2 regions of the Ferruginibacter lapsinanis genome follow, and region 2 is predicted to be linked to the other one. Evidence: riboswitches for the same ligand, from Rfam matches in the RefSeq annotation. Region 2 holds a riboswitch; the other holds the start of a gene.
The links. Region 2 has a riboswitch for cobalamin ahead of LK994_RS06035 (TonB-dependent receptor plug domain-containing protein). Riboswitches for the same ligand answer to the same signal wherever they lie in the genome.
Positions count from the first base shown of each region.

Region 1: it holds a riboswitch for cobalamin, as region 2 does, so the genes downstream of both, LK994_RS11430 (ribonucleoside-diphosphate reductase small subunit) here and LK994_RS06035 (TonB-dependent receptor plug domain-containing protein) in region 2, are expected to answer to the same signal.

Region 1 covers NZ_CP086063.1:2,706,700-2,714,433, reverse strand. Annotated here, with positions in the region: gene bioA (adenosylmethionine--8-amino-7-oxononanoate transaminase) at 1-650, shown strand, start outside; gene LK994_RS11440 (hypothetical protein) at 738-1,346, shown strand; gene LK994_RS11435 (ribonucleoside-diphosphate reductase subunit alpha) at 1,417-3,765, opposite strand; gene LK994_RS11430 (ribonucleoside-diphosphate reductase small subunit) at 3,812-4,783, opposite strand; cobalamin riboswitch at 4,886-5,095, opposite strand; gene LK994_RS11425 (fibrobacter succinogenes major paralogous domain-containing protein) at 5,246-7,734, shown strand, end outside.
Region 2 covers NZ_CP086063.1:1,364,129-1,371,862, forward strand. Annotated here, with positions in the region: gene LK994_RS06025 (TonB-dependent receptor) at 1-1,822, shown strand, start outside; gene LK994_RS06030 (PepSY domain-containing protein) at 1,894-3,486, shown strand; cobalamin riboswitch at 3,537-3,733, shown strand; gene LK994_RS06035 (TonB-dependent receptor plug domain-containing protein) at 3,841-5,709, shown strand; gene LK994_RS06040 (cysteine-rich CWC family protein) at 5,781-6,011, shown strand; gene LK994_RS06045 (MarC family protein) at 6,088-6,678, shown strand; tRNA gene LK994_RS06050 (tRNA-Arg) at 6,746-6,817, shown strand; gene LK994_RS06055 (sugar-binding protein) at 7,217-7,734, shown strand, end outside.

The sequences.
Region 1 (7,734 bases), 1.3 Mb from region 2:
ATAGTGCTAAACATTTAGATACGCTGCTTTCTATTGCAAAGAAAAAAAATATCCTCTGCATTGCAGATGAAGTGATGACGGGATTTGGTAGAACAGGCAAAAATTTTGCCATAGAATACGTAAAGAGTAAACCTGATATTATTTGTTTATCGAAAGGAATAACAGGGGGCTTTATGCCTTTGGGTGTTACGGCATGTTCAAATAAAATATATGATGCATTTTATGCCAATGACAAAACAAAAACATTTTATCACGGACATTCTTATACAGGCAATCCTTTATCGTGTGCTGCAGCCAATGCAAGTATTGAATTACTAAAAAGTAAAAAATGTAAGGATCAGATCACAATGATCACTGAGCAACATAAAAAATTTGCTGAATCAATTTCATCTCACGATTTTGTAAAAGAGCTTCGTCAACAGGGCACTATTCTGGCAATTGAGTTGAATACCAAACAGAATACCTCTTATTTTAATTCAATCAGAGATCTGGCTTATAAGTTCTATTTGTCAAATGGGGTACTGTTACGTCCGCTTGGCAATATCGTCTACATCATGCCGCCATACTGCATTACTAAGAAGGAATTGAGTAAGATCTATACCACTATAGAACAATCATTGACCTACCTGAATGATAGAACACTGATTTAACTGATTAGGCCGATTACACAGATAAGTGGTCATAAGTCAAATCAGTACCATCTGTGTTCGATAAAAATTTATCTTTGCCCCATAATTATGGAAAATATTTTTGAAACAGTAGTGAAAGACAATAAACTGCATGCAAAGTGGCTGAATACGCTTTCTATGATGGAGAATGCAGGCGCTAAAAAGATCAAAAAGTGTGAGCACCCTATTTTAGCAACAGAAATGATCTTAAAACATTCTGCTGAAGAAGCCAGGCATGCTTATTACCTGAAAAAGCAAATTCAGAAGATAGATAAGGGTAGCTGTCCTACCTATGAAAAAAAATATTTACTTGCTCCTAAAATGAGCTTCTATTATATTCATGAGCTGGATATTAAAGTGTGCCGTTTTTTGAAAGATACATTTGGCTACATAGGCAATGACCTGAAATATGCTGCTTATCTTCTGGTAACCTATGCCATCGAAGTAAGAGCAGATGAACTCTACCCCAAATACCAGGATGTATTGACTGAAACGAAAAGTTCCGTGAACGTAAAAAGTATCATCGCTGAAGAGATCAATCACTTGGCAGAGATGAAACATCAGTTGAAAGAATTTTCACCTGATTGGGAAAAACTTTGCAGTACTGTTGTTGAAGTGGAAGAAAAATTATTCAATGTTTGGATCAATGCAGTAGAGAAAGAAATTTTAGCTAACTAATAATAATTTATTAAAATTAAAAAGGGCCTTCAAAAAAAGTTGAGGCCCTTTTTGGTTACAGTTTATTTCTTTAAGAACCGCAGCTCATACACTCATCTTTATTATCTAAAGAGCAAGATATTTGTGCAGCTTGCTCATCTTTTGTTTGATTTAAAACAGATGCATCAACTGTGAATTTAATTGCATCAGCTGCTGCTTTGGTACGAAGGTAATACATCCCGGTCTTCAGCCCTTTCTTCCATGTGTAGAAATGCATTGATGAAAGTTTTGCGAAATTTGCATCAGCTACAAACAAATTCAATGATTGTGATTGACAAATGAATGCTCCCCTGTCTGCCGCCATATCAATGATATTACGTTGCTTGATCTCCCAAACTGTTTTATAAATTTCTTTCATATCTGCAGGTATCTCTTCAATATTTTGAACAGAACCATTAGCAGCGATGATACGTTGTTTCATATGATCGTTCCACAAACCTAAGTTCATCAGATCTTTCAGTAAATGTTTGTTTACCACTGCAAACTCACCGCTTAATACACGACGGTTATAGATATTTGAAGTATATGGTTCAAAACATTCGTTATTTCCTAAAATTTGAGACGTAGAGGCAGTAGGCATCGGTGCCAACAATAAAGAGTTGCGTACGCCATGTTCCATAATTGATTTACGTAAACTATCCCAATCATAACGATCGCTTGGTTGTACATTCCACATATCAAATTGTAAAATACCCTGACTTAATGGAGAACCTTTAAATGTTTCGTAAGCACCAAATTCTTTTGCAACATTGTTTGATGCTACTAAAGCGCCATAATAGATCGTTTCAAAAATATTCTTGTTCAGCATCTTTGCCATATCACTTTCAAATGGCAAACCTAATAACATGAATACATCCGCCAAACCTTGTACACCTAAACCAATAGGTCGATGACGGAAGTTACTCAACTTCGTTTCAGGGATTGGATAGTAATTGTTATCAATTACCTTGTTCAGATTTTTAGTGACGATCTGAGTGATCTCTAATAATTTTTCAAAATTGAAAGTCTTGCCTTCAACAAAACGAGGTAAAGAAAGTGACGCCAGATTACAAACCGCTGTTTCATTTTCATCACTGTATTCGATGATCTCTGTACAAAGATTGCTGCAGCGTATCGTACCTAAATTCTTTTGATTACTCTTTTCATTTGCAGCGTCTTTATATAAAATGTACGGTGTCCCCGTTTCTATTTGCGATTCTAAAATTGCATTCCACAAATCACGTGCAGGAACTGTTTTCTTTGCTTTTCCTTCAGCTTCATACTGCTCATACAATGCTTCGAAAACTTTTCCATGATTGGTGTGGAGGTCTTTTGCTTCATTCGGGCAGAACAAGCTCCAGTTGCCATTCTCTTCTACCCTTTTCATAAACAGATCAGGAATCCAAAGCGCTAAGAACAGATCTCTTGCTCTCATTTCTTCTTTCCCATGATTTTTTCTCAGGTCTAGAAATTCAAACACATCTGCATGCCATGGTTCTAAATAAACAGAGAATGCTCCTTTGCGTTTTCCTCCGCCCTGATCTACATAACGTGCTGTATCATTGAATACCCTCAACATTGGAATGATTCCGTTACTTGTACCGTTTGTTCCTTTTATATAACTACCTGTAGCTCTGATATTATGAATGTTTAAACCAATTCCTCCTGCAGATTGAGAGATCATGGCACAGTTTTTTAACGTATCATAGATACCAGCAATACTGTCATCCTTCATACTCAGCAAAAAGCAACTGCTCATTTGCGGTTTTGGTGTACCAGCATTGAATAAAGTTGGAGTTGCATGAATAAACCATTTTTCACTCATCAAATTATAAGTTTCAATCGCAGCATCAATATCTGTTTTATGAATTCCCAATGCAACTCTCATAAACAAATGTTGCGGACGTTCAACTATTTTACCGTTAACTTTTAATAAGTAAGATTTTTCCAATGTTTTAAATCCAAAAAAATCAAAATGATAATCTCTTTCATAAATAATTGATGCATTCAACACATCCTGATGCTCTTGAATGATAGCCCAAACATCATCAGCGATCAATGGAGCCACCTCGCCTGTTTTCTCATCAACATAATTATACAATAATCCAGCTGTTTCTGAAAATGACTTTAATGTATTTTTATGCAAATTAGAAACAGCTATACGTGCTGCCAATACTGCAAAATCAGGATGCTTAGTGGTAAATGATGCTGCGGTTTCCGCAGCCAGATTATCTAATTCTGTAGTGGTAACATTATTGTAAATACCTGCAATTACTTTTTTTGCGATTTCAATAACATCTTCATTCTTTAATTGCAAACCGTAACTCAGCTTCATTACTCTCGAAGTGATTTTATCAAAGTGTACGGCTTCACTTTTGCCATTGCGTTTTATTACTTTCATGTGTTAGAGAATTTAGGTAGTAATTATATTAAGGGTAATTTTTTATTTAAAAATCTTCATCCATTGTAAATGCTTTCGAACTGCTGTCATTCATCACACCTGCTTTTTGATATTCGCCTACCCTTTTTTCAAAGAAGTTGGTTTTGCCCTGCAGAGAGATCAATTCCATAAAATCGAAAGGATTGGTGGCATTGTAAATTTTATCACAACCCAAGGCCACCAATAATCTGTCTGCAACAAACTCAATGTATTGGCACATCAAGGTTGCATTCATGCCAATTAATCCCACAGGTAAAGCATCGCTTACAAATTCTTTTTCTATCGTTACCGCATCTCTGATAATTTGGGTAACTGTTTCTTTTGGTAATTGATTTATTAAGTGATTGGTATAAAGCAAACATGCAAAATCACAATGTAACCCTTCATCACGGCTGATCAATTCATTGGCAAAACTTAAACCAGGCATTAGTCCACGTTTTTTTAGCCAGAAAATAGAACAGAAACTTCCGCTAAAAAAGATACCTTCAACAGCAGCGAAAGCAATTAATCTTTCTGCAAAACTTCCTTTATCGATCCAGCGTAAAGCCCATTCAGCTTTTTTCTTAACACAATCAATGGTATCAATTGCTCTAAGTAATCTGTCTTTTTCAATCGGGTCTTTAATATAAGTATCGATCAATAGTGAATACGCTTCGCTATGAATATTTTCTATCATCACCTGAAAGCCATACATACAGCGGGCTTCAGGATATTGCACCTCCTGTAAAAAATTAACTGCCAGATTTTCATTTACAATACCATCGCTTGCCGCAAAAAATGCCAGCACATGTTTGATGAAATATTTTTCATCCTCCGTTAACTTATTTGCCCAATCCTGCAAGTCGGCTGTAAGATCAATTTCTTCAGCAGTCCAGAAACTTGCTTCCGCCTGTTTATACATTTTCCAGATATCCTGATGGTTGATCGGAAAGAGCACAAAGCGGTCTTTGTTATCCTGTAAAATCGGTTCGTTCTGCATATTTATTTTTTGATTACCGTCGACACAAATAAGGTGCAAAAAAGAAGAGCAAAATCGTCTACTTTATTATACCGCTACTTTTCCGCCGAAAGTATAGTTTTTGTTATGTCATTGTTAAAGGCAGGTCTTCTGGCTCGTCCTGTTTTTGCTGCCTTCCCATCCGCCTGACGGCGGAAAGTGGCTTTGAGGTGCAAAAATCTTTAAGACTTACAGCTACGGGGATAGCTCCTGAATTGAACAGGATTCCCTTTTAATCTTGTTACTACTAATGAATTGGAAATAGAACTAAGAACCTCAACAACAGTGCAATATTACACCTGATGACGGCAACAATTCGATAATGTTTTTCACAAATTGTTTACAAGTTTTAAAAGTGTTAACAGGCAAGGATTTCACACATAATTGATCGATGTAAAAAGAAATAACTTTATTTTTGGCAATCCTTATTACACTTCCATAAACATGAAAGCATTTTTTTTATCATTTGTTTTTTTACTAATTGCAACAGTTGGATTCTCACAAACTTATACATTTACCGGCAATGGTAATTGGTCAGTATCCTCCAATTGGACTAATAACATCATTCCTCCATTAACATTACCATCAGGAGACAGCATCGTAATAGCTCCGGCCATTAATGACAGTTGTGTATTGGATGTAACTCAAACAATTTCAGATGGAGCTTTTTTTATTGTGGCTACCAATGCTAAGTTTATCATACATGGCAACCTTAATATGAATGTACAGCTTCCTACTGTCACTACTACAAGCCTTGCTGAAATAACAGGTTGTTCTGTAATGACTGGCGGCAATGTAACTGCTGATGGCAATGCTCCTGTAACATCAAGAGGTGTTGTGTGGAGCACTTCGCCAAACCCTACAATTAACCTATCCACTAAAACTTATGATGGTACAGGAAAAGGTGTTTTTCAATCTAGTATCAGTAATTTACAGGCGTCTACCCAATACTACGTAAGAGCTTATGCTACCAATGCAGTTGGCACAGCTTACGGCAACGAATCAAGCTTTATTACTTCAAATACTTTTACTATTGTATTTACAGATTCTCCTACGGTTATTACTAATACAACAGCAACTTCGGGTGGCACTTTTATTACTGATCCATGTTCCCCAATATTTTTTAAAGGAGTGCTTTGGAGCACAGATTCAAATACCGTTGTTTTCTCTAATAAAAAAACATCGGACGGACCGTCAGGAAATATATCAGGCCATTATTCAAGTTTTATAACAGGACTGTTACCTGCTACAACTTATTTTGTTGCAGCTTATCTACAAACTAAAACAAATTTGATCTTCGGTAACATTATTCGTTTTAAAACATTACCAGATCCTCCAGTTGTTACTACCACGTCTATTTCTTCACTAACTAACAACTCAGTTGTTTCCGGGGGAAATGTTGTTAGTGGTGCAGGTATTACCGCTAGAGGAGTTGTGTGGAGTACATCTTCTAACCCGACAGTAAATCTTACAACTAAAACGATAGATGGAACCGGTACAGGTTCATTTATCAGCAATATTGCAGGTCTTTCAAACAATACTACTTATTACATAAGAGCCTATGCTACTAACAGTGGTGGAACGAGCTATGGAAATGAAATTAGTTTTACAACACTGAACGGAGCCATTCTGACAACTAATAGTATATCATCCATTACCAGTACTACCGCTATGAGTGGAGGAAGTATTACTGCAGAAGGAGGAACTCCTGTAACAACAAGAGGTGTGGTATGGAGCACAAGTCATAATCCAACAATTGCGTTATCAACCAAAACTGTTGATGGTAGCGGCTCGGGCAGTTTTACAAGTAACCTTTCAGGGTTACTGCCTGGTGTTACTTATTTTGTCAGAGCATATGCTACTAACAGCGTCATTACCTCGTATGGCAATGAAATTGGTTTTACTACTGTTGATCCCACAATAACAGAAGTTGCTATGTGCAACCAGATATGGTCAGGTAAAAATTTAGATGTATCAACTTATAAAAATGGAGATACTATACCACAAGTTACAGATCGTACTCAATGGAATGCTATGAGAACAGGTGCATGGTGTTATTACAACAATGACCCTGCTAACGGTTCCGTATATGGCAAAATGTATAACTGGTATGCTGTGAATGATCCAAGAGGTCTAGCACCTCAAGGTTGGCATATCCCTGACAATGCTGAGTATACTGATCTTGCTAATTGTTTAGGCGGCTCTACTGTAGGTGGTGGCCCGTTGAAAGAAACTGGTTACATACACTGGAACAGTCCTAATAGCGGTGCAACCAATAGTACAAACTTCACTGCTCTTCCGGGTGGCAATACCAATAGTTCTGATGGCAATTTTGGCAATCTACGTGACTGGGCAGATTGGTGGCTGGCTACTGAAACGGATGCTAATAATGCGGTAGTGATCGCTACAAATAGCTATTCAACTTATTTCCAATCAGTACCAACTACAAAATGGAGAGGTTTTTCAATCCGCTGCGCTAAAGATAAAGTACCAACCATTACAACGACATCACCAACATTGGTCACAACCAATTCTGTCAGATCCGGTGGTACTATTTCTCTTAATGGAGGATATGCAGTTACTGCAAAAGGTATTGTTTGGAGCACAAGCCCCAATCCTACTATAGCACTTACTACTAAAACAAATGATGGGTCAGGTAATACAACTTATATAACTGATATCAATGGATTACAACCATACACTACCTATTACATAAGAGCTTATGCTACGAATAGTATTGGTACAGGCTATGGTAATGAGATCAGTTTTACTACTTTAGATATTCCTTCTTTGGCAACCGATTCGATCAATGGAATATCCAGCAATTCAGGAACAGTATGGTGGAGACTTGTTAATGATAAAGGAAGTGCTGTCACTGCAAAAGGAATTGTTTGGAGTACTAATCCTAATCCGACAATTAACCTCCCAACAAA
Region 2 (7,734 bases):
ATATATGGAAGACGGGATTCCTGTAAGACCGATGGGTGTTTTCAATCACAATGCATTATTAGAAATAAATCAATTCACGATAAGTTCTATTGAAGTAGTGAAAGGGCCGGTGTCGAGTATATATGGTCCGGAGGCAGTAGGTGGAGCAATTAATTTTATTTCCCAAAGACCTACCTCTGTAGCCACAGCAAAAATTGGTGTTCAGTTTGATCAGTTTGGGTACAGACGATTGCAATTATCAGCCGGAAAAAAATTTGGGAAATTCGGAATATATGCAGGCGGTTTAATTAGTGATCAAACCAATAGCTGGATGGCAAGTTCTGATTATAATAAAAGCAGTTGGAATACAAGAATGGAGTATCACTTTTCTCCGAAAACAAGATTGATTGGTACATTTATGTATGCCAATTATTTTTCTAATACATCTGGAACTGTTGATAGTATTGCTTTTTACAATAGATTGTATGTTAGTACTACAGATTTTACCTACAGAAAATCTATGGCGAGCAGAAGCAGGATCACTTTAGAGCATGAATGGAATGATCATTCAAAAAGTTTTATAACTGTTTTTAACAGGATAAATAAACACGGGCAAAATCCGGCTTATGGAATTAAATGGACGTCGGGACAAACTACAGCAAAAGGAGAGATCAATTCAAATGATTTTAAAAGTTATGGAGTGATAGCACAACACTCACAACATTTTAGTTTTCTTAAATCAAATTTGTTGGTTGGCGGGATGTTTGATTTTTCTCCCAATCAATATTGGAGTTACCAGGTTGATCTGAATGCAATGATAAGGCCTGATGGAAAGTCAGTAGATAAATATACGATCAAACAGGAAAGGCCAGACATTCAATTGGCAGATTATGATGCAAATATCCGTAACGGTGCCGCATATGTCCAATATGATGCTACGGCATTAAAATATTTGCGTTTATCATTTGGGTTGCGCTATGATGTGATGTCTTTTTCATATGATAATTACCTGGATAAAACTTCAGGAAATAAAAAATATGAACAGCTTACTCCAAAAGCAGGACTTACCTATGACCTGGGAAATGGAAAAGGGGTGTATGCTAATTTCTCTCAGGGCTTTGCCCCACCAGCGCTGACATCAGTGTTTCGTAAAAAACCGAATTCAACCCCAGCCGAGTTTTATTACAATTTAACATCGGGGCAATTTAATAATTACGAAATAGGCGGATGGGCATCTTTATGGAAAAATAAGATATACGCAGACATTGCATTTTATCAAATGGATGGCAAAAATGAATTGTTAAATATTCGTCAGCCAGATAATTCATTTGACTACCAAAGTGCAGGCAAAACCTTACATCGTGGAGTTGAGTATGGGATCACTATAAAACCTGCAAAAGAATATTGTTTTCGTTTTAGCGGTACTACTGCTTTGCATCGATTCGAAAACTTTTTGGTAAGCACTAAAGTATCCGATCCTGTAAAAAAATTAGATGGCTATATAATGCCCACTTCTCCTAAAACTACTTTCAATACAGAACTGTCCTACTATCCTGCATGGTTGCCAAACTTTCGCAGTGCGATTGAGTGGCAACACCTGGATGGGTGGTATGAAAATCAGATCAATACAATTTGGCACAAAGGATATGATGTTTTTAATTTCAGGATAGGGTATAAGTGGAAAGGAATTGAATTGTATACAAACGTCCTGAATATTGCCGATGCATTGTATGCTACCAGTGCAACGAGAGGTAATAATGCAACCGACAGAACTTCTTTTACGCCTGCGGCTCCAAGAACTTTTGTAATGGGTATTCAATACAATTTTGTTGCAAAGAAATAAAACTGACAAGATGAGTGTAGACAACTATGTTACCCGCTCTTATCATTTATTCATCGGCATATAACATAAAAATGATTCGAAAAAATATTTACAAATGGCATAGAACAATTAGCCTGATCATTGCCATACCGGTTATACTTTGGGCGGCAAGTGGTTTTATGCATCCTGTAATGACCACTATCAGGCCTAAGGTTGGAACTCAGGAGTTATCACCTCAAACAATCGACACTACCAAGATAATTGTATTGCTTCAGGATGCGTTGTTAAAAAACAATATCGACAAGTTTAGTAATTTTCGAATTGTTCAACTGGCTGATAATTGGTTTTATCAAATACAGTTACCCGGGCAAAATGTGTTGCAATATATCAGTACACAAAATGGGAAGTTGTTGAAAAACGGCGATGAGTTGTATGCTCGTTTTTTGGCAAAACAATTTTTGGAAGGAGTAAAAAAAACTAACAGAAATATTTCAGTACCTGTAATATCGGGCCTGCATGATTGTTGTGTAAATGCTGCAACGGCAGTGTTGAATGATACAAGTGGAGCAAAGATCACCGAGGTAGAATTGGTTGAAAAATTTAATGAAGAGTACAAATACATCAATCGTTTTTTGCCTGCATATAAAGTGAGTTTTGAGAGAAAAGATGGGATCAGGATATATGTAGAGACACAACAGGATCGTTTTGCTTTTGCGATGGATAACAGACGGGCAGTTTTTGATACTTTCTTTTCCTGGTTCCATACATTAGGATGGTTAGATTTTTTAGGCAAAGGAAAATTAATGATTGAAATTGTATTGATGTCGATGGCTTTTCTTGCTACATTAATGGGCATTTATATTTTTTGCATTACCAAAACAAAAACGCCGAATGGCAATACTGTTGTAGCTGCCAGGAGAAATCACCGTTGGACTTCAATTGTCATTTCTTTGTTTACATTGATGTTTACAGGTAGCGGCGCATTTCATTTGTTCACGAAGTTTTCACCGGATACAAGAGCTCAATTCTTTACTCAAAATGTATTTACGCCTGTTGACGCTTTGTTGGATATTAAAAAAATATTTGCTGCGGCAGGGGCTCAAAAAAAGATTACTACTATTTCTATTGTAAAAATTAATGGCAAAAATTATTGGCAAGTATTTAGTCAATCAGAAGAGACGAATAAAAAAAATAATATACCCGGGGCTATGGACATGATGAAACGTAAAGTCGCTCCTGCACCATCTGCCATCTATATAAGTACAGATGATCATACTGTATTGAAAGATGGAGAAATGAAATATGCTAATTATTTAGCAACATTATTCAGTAAACATCGGCCGGATGAAATTGTGAAAACAACTGTTATCACAAAGTTTGAGGATGAATACGGTTTCGTTAATAAACGGTTGCCTGTATGGAGGGTGCATTATAACAGCAACAGTAAAGAGCGTTTTTATGTGGAAACAAGTACAGGTAAACTAGCAGCGCATGTAAATGACAAAGATTTGATTGAAGGATACAGTTTTGCTATGCTCCACAAACATCATTTTATGGATTGGGCGGGGAAAAGCGGTAGAGATATCAGTACTATGTTTTGGGCTTTGGCGCAAATTGCTGTAGTAGTGATAGGGTTAACACTATACTTTAAAATGAGGGCCCGAAAAACCAGGCAACAACAATAAATGTTGATGTAATCTTAATAATTATTTAAAAAAATCAATTTCAATCACATTACATTTGCAATGATTTTGGTCCCCGATATCATCGGGGTTAAAAGGGAAGTCGGTGCAAATCCGACGCTATCCCCGTAGCTGTAAACAACAACCCGAATAGGGTAACATTTCAATCTTCATAACCACTGTTGTAATAACGGGAAGGTGTTGAAAATGTGTTGTGAGCCAGAAGACCTGCCACTGTCACGTAACAATCATTCAAAGCTTTCGGGTGAAAGGCATGGAGTGTAAAAGCTGCAAAGCATTTATATTTCTTTCTTTTTTTATTTCTCGGAAGCAGTCACCAAAAAACATTTTTCAAAAATGAAAAAGAATTTTTTTATTGTGGCTGCTGTATTGATCAGTAGTCAGTTGTACGCACAAGACAGTACTAGAAGTTTAAATGAAGTAGTGATCACCGCTACAAAATCAACCATCAAACAATCTCAAACCGGTAAGGTCATTACTGTCATTGGCAGGAATGTATTAGATAGAAGTATGGGAAAAGACCTTGCTCAATTACTTACTGAGCAGGCAGGTATTGTAGTAAATGGAGCCACCAGTAATTCTGGAAAGGACAAGTCGTTGTATTTAAGAGGAGCACAAAATAACAACACCGTTATTTTGATCAATGGAATTCCTTTAGCAGATGCATCGGGTGTGACGGGTGCATTTGACCCAAGGCTTATTCCGATTGAACAAATTGAAAGAATAGAAATTGTAAAAGGAGCACAATCTACTTTATATGGTAGTAATGCTGTTGCCGGTGTGATCAATATCATTACTAAAAAAGGAGCTGATAAAGTAGCTAGAGTGTATGGAACTGTTGCAGCAGGAAGTTTCAATACTTTTAGTACAAATGTTGGTGTAAGCGGAACGATAGAAAATTCATCTTATGATATTGGTTTTATACACAGACAAACGGAGGGTATCTCAGAAGCAAAAGATACAGCAGGCGATAAAAATTTTGATAAAGATGGCTTCAATCAAAATGGCGTATACTTGAATTTTGACGCAGGTATAACTAAGAATTTTCATTTCAAACCTTACTTCCGTTATCAGTATTTTAATGGCGGTTATGATGAGGATGCGTTTACAGATGGAGCAAATACCTACATATCTTCGGTACTTTCTGTTGGTAGTATTTTTCAGGGAAATTTCAAAAAAGGAACAATAACAGCACAGTATGCACATGATGAAACATCCAGATTATACCAAAGCACGAATGGCAATAGTCCTTATGATGGAAGAACTCATACTGCAGAAGTGTATGCAACATATGAATTGTCAGATCATTTGGGAGCCCTTGCCGGATTCGATTACAGAATATTGCAATCATTAGATGATAAGGCTACGCCGAAACGACCAAAAATAAATATCGCAAGCCCTTATGTTTCTTTGTATATAAAAAATATTAGTGGATTTAATGTAGAACTTGGCGGACGTTATAATAAACATTCAAAATATGGAGATAATTTTTCTTATAGCATTAATCCATCTTATCTGATCAATGACAATATTAAAATATTTGCAAATGTGGCATCTGCATTCAGGGCTCCATCTTTAGGAGAATTATATGGACAGTACGGTAGTAATCCTGATCTGAAACCAGAGACATCACAAACCTACGAGGGAGGTGTTCAGGCATCGTTTAAAGATTTTGATGTAAGAGGAACTTATTTCTCAAGAAAAATAAAAAATGTAATTACTACGGATGCATTTTACAATTATGTAAATCTTAACAAGCAAGATGATCACGGCGTTGAAATAGAAGCCACCATTAAAGTGGACAAAAAAATACAGGCAAAACTATTCTATGCTTTTGTTGACGGTGAGGTAACAACTACAAAAGGCGGCAAGGACACTACTTATTTCAATCTTGTTAAAAGACCAAAGCATTCAATTGGCGCAACGATCACCTATCAAATTACACCAAGATTATTTGTAAGCACTAATATGTATAATTATGGTAAAAGAACTGATAACTATTTTGATATGATGACTTACACCAGTTCTGTAGTAGAACTTAAAAGTTATTTTTTATGGAATGCATATGCTTCATTTGATATCTTACCCAAAAAATTGAAACTATTTGTTGATGCAAAGAATTTGTTGAATAAAGATTACTACGAAGTATATGGCTATGCTTCTCAAGGGTTTAATATAACCGGAGGTATCAGCTTCAGATTTTAATAAAGTTTATATTTGATCATTATGACAGACTGGAGTAATACTTCGGTCTGTCTTTGGTTTAATTATTACTTATGTGTGTACACGAAAATAAAGTTTGTCCTAAGTGTAGTGCCGGCTTTGAATGTAAAGTTGGTACGATCAACTTATGCCAGTGCTCCACTATTTCTTTATCCGAAGCGGAGAGAGGTTATATTGAATCTTTATATACGGATTGTCTCTGCGCCAACTGTTTAAATAAACTTAAAGACAGTTACCACCAGTCTAAAAAATTACAAATTGCTCAGGTAAGATTGCATCGCTGAGATTTGTCCTATCTGCTGTAGCCCTTTGCAGTACTCGTTGAAACAAATATATATCTTTGCATAAAATTTTTTCATTGTGAGTTTAAAGGAGATAGCTTTAAAAGAGATTCTTACTGTGTCATTTACACTTTTTGCTGTAATTGATGTGGTTGGTTCTGTGCCTATACTTGTTTCTTTACGTGAAAAGATGGGAGGTGTTATCAAATCTGCACAGGCTACGGTTGTTTCCGGTAGTTTAATGATCTTGTTCTTATTTGTAGGGCAGGAGTTTTTAAAAATATTGGGAGTAGATGTGAAATCGTTTGCTGTGGCCGGTAGTATTGTGATCTTTATTTTGGGGTTGGAGATGGTATTGGGTATCGAGTTCTTTAAACCTGATAGCAATGCTAAAACCGGCAGTGTGGTACCCATTGCATTTCCTTTAATTGCGGGAAGCGGAACATTGACCACAGTAATGAGTTTAAAAGCTAACTACGAAGATGTAAACATATTGATTGGCATCTTAATTAATTGTATAGTTATCTATTTGGTGTTGAAATCTTTAAGGTGGATTGAAAAGTTTCTGGGACCGAATGGTATGTCTGTAATAAGAAAATTTTTTGGTGTGATACTATTAGCCATCGCTGTGAAAATTTTTGGTAGTAATATTGTGAAGTTTGGGAAGTAATTGATATTTATGACTTAATGGGGCTTCTATATCCTTAATTCGTAGATCAAGATTCGTAAATATACATGGCCTCGTAGTACAATGGATAGTATAAGAGTTTCCGAAGCTCCAGATCCTAGTTCGATTCTAGGCGAGGCCACTTTCATTAAAATAAATTGTTGTTTCTTGTAATATACAGTTGTTTTGTAGGCTTTTAAAACAACTGCGTTTCTTTCTGGTTGCCACTTTTACCCTCCCCGGGGGATAGTATTTTTCCCTATAAACTATTATTTTAAACTATATCTTATTTTCCTTATCTTTAGTTACTGTTTGCCCTTATCTATACCCCTTGAACGATTCATTTATGTAAAACCAAAACTGCAGCAAGACCGCATTCAATACTCGACTATTTTCAATGACTTTACTTCTAACCAAATTAGTATGGAGATTGTTATCCCCTTTACATAAGTTTTGCTATGTAAGGAAGAAATGCGTTATAGTTTTTTGCTCAATTTTTCTCTCAACTAATCTCTTTGCACAATTTTGTGAGACATGGTCTTTGGCGTCATCAACTGCTCAAACTGCTAATAGTGGGGTTTCTACAACAGGGAATACAGAATTGATTGGCTCTGGAATGAATGCCCCTACTTATGCTACTAATTACCAGGTTTTTACACCGCCAAGTGGTACCTGGCCAGCAACAGTAAATACCGCAAATGGCATTTATTTAGAATTTCCCGTGACACCTAGTGCAGGAAATAATCTCACTATTACCAGTATAGCATTTACGGCTTATGTAAATAATAGCAGTGGCAATTTAGTTGCAAATGTATATGATGGGACAACTTCAATAGGTGCATCAGGTACTATCTCCGGAACAACCAATGGCTCTGCTACAAATGTAAATATACCGCTGTCAATAAATGTTGCTAATGGTGTTACCGAACCAATCAGGTTATACATAACCGGTGGCAATGGTAGAACGCTACATATCAAGAATGTTGTTATCTGCGGAACTTCATCCATCGCATCTTGTGCAAATGCAACAATGATAGCTAATACAACTGTCGCAGCAGG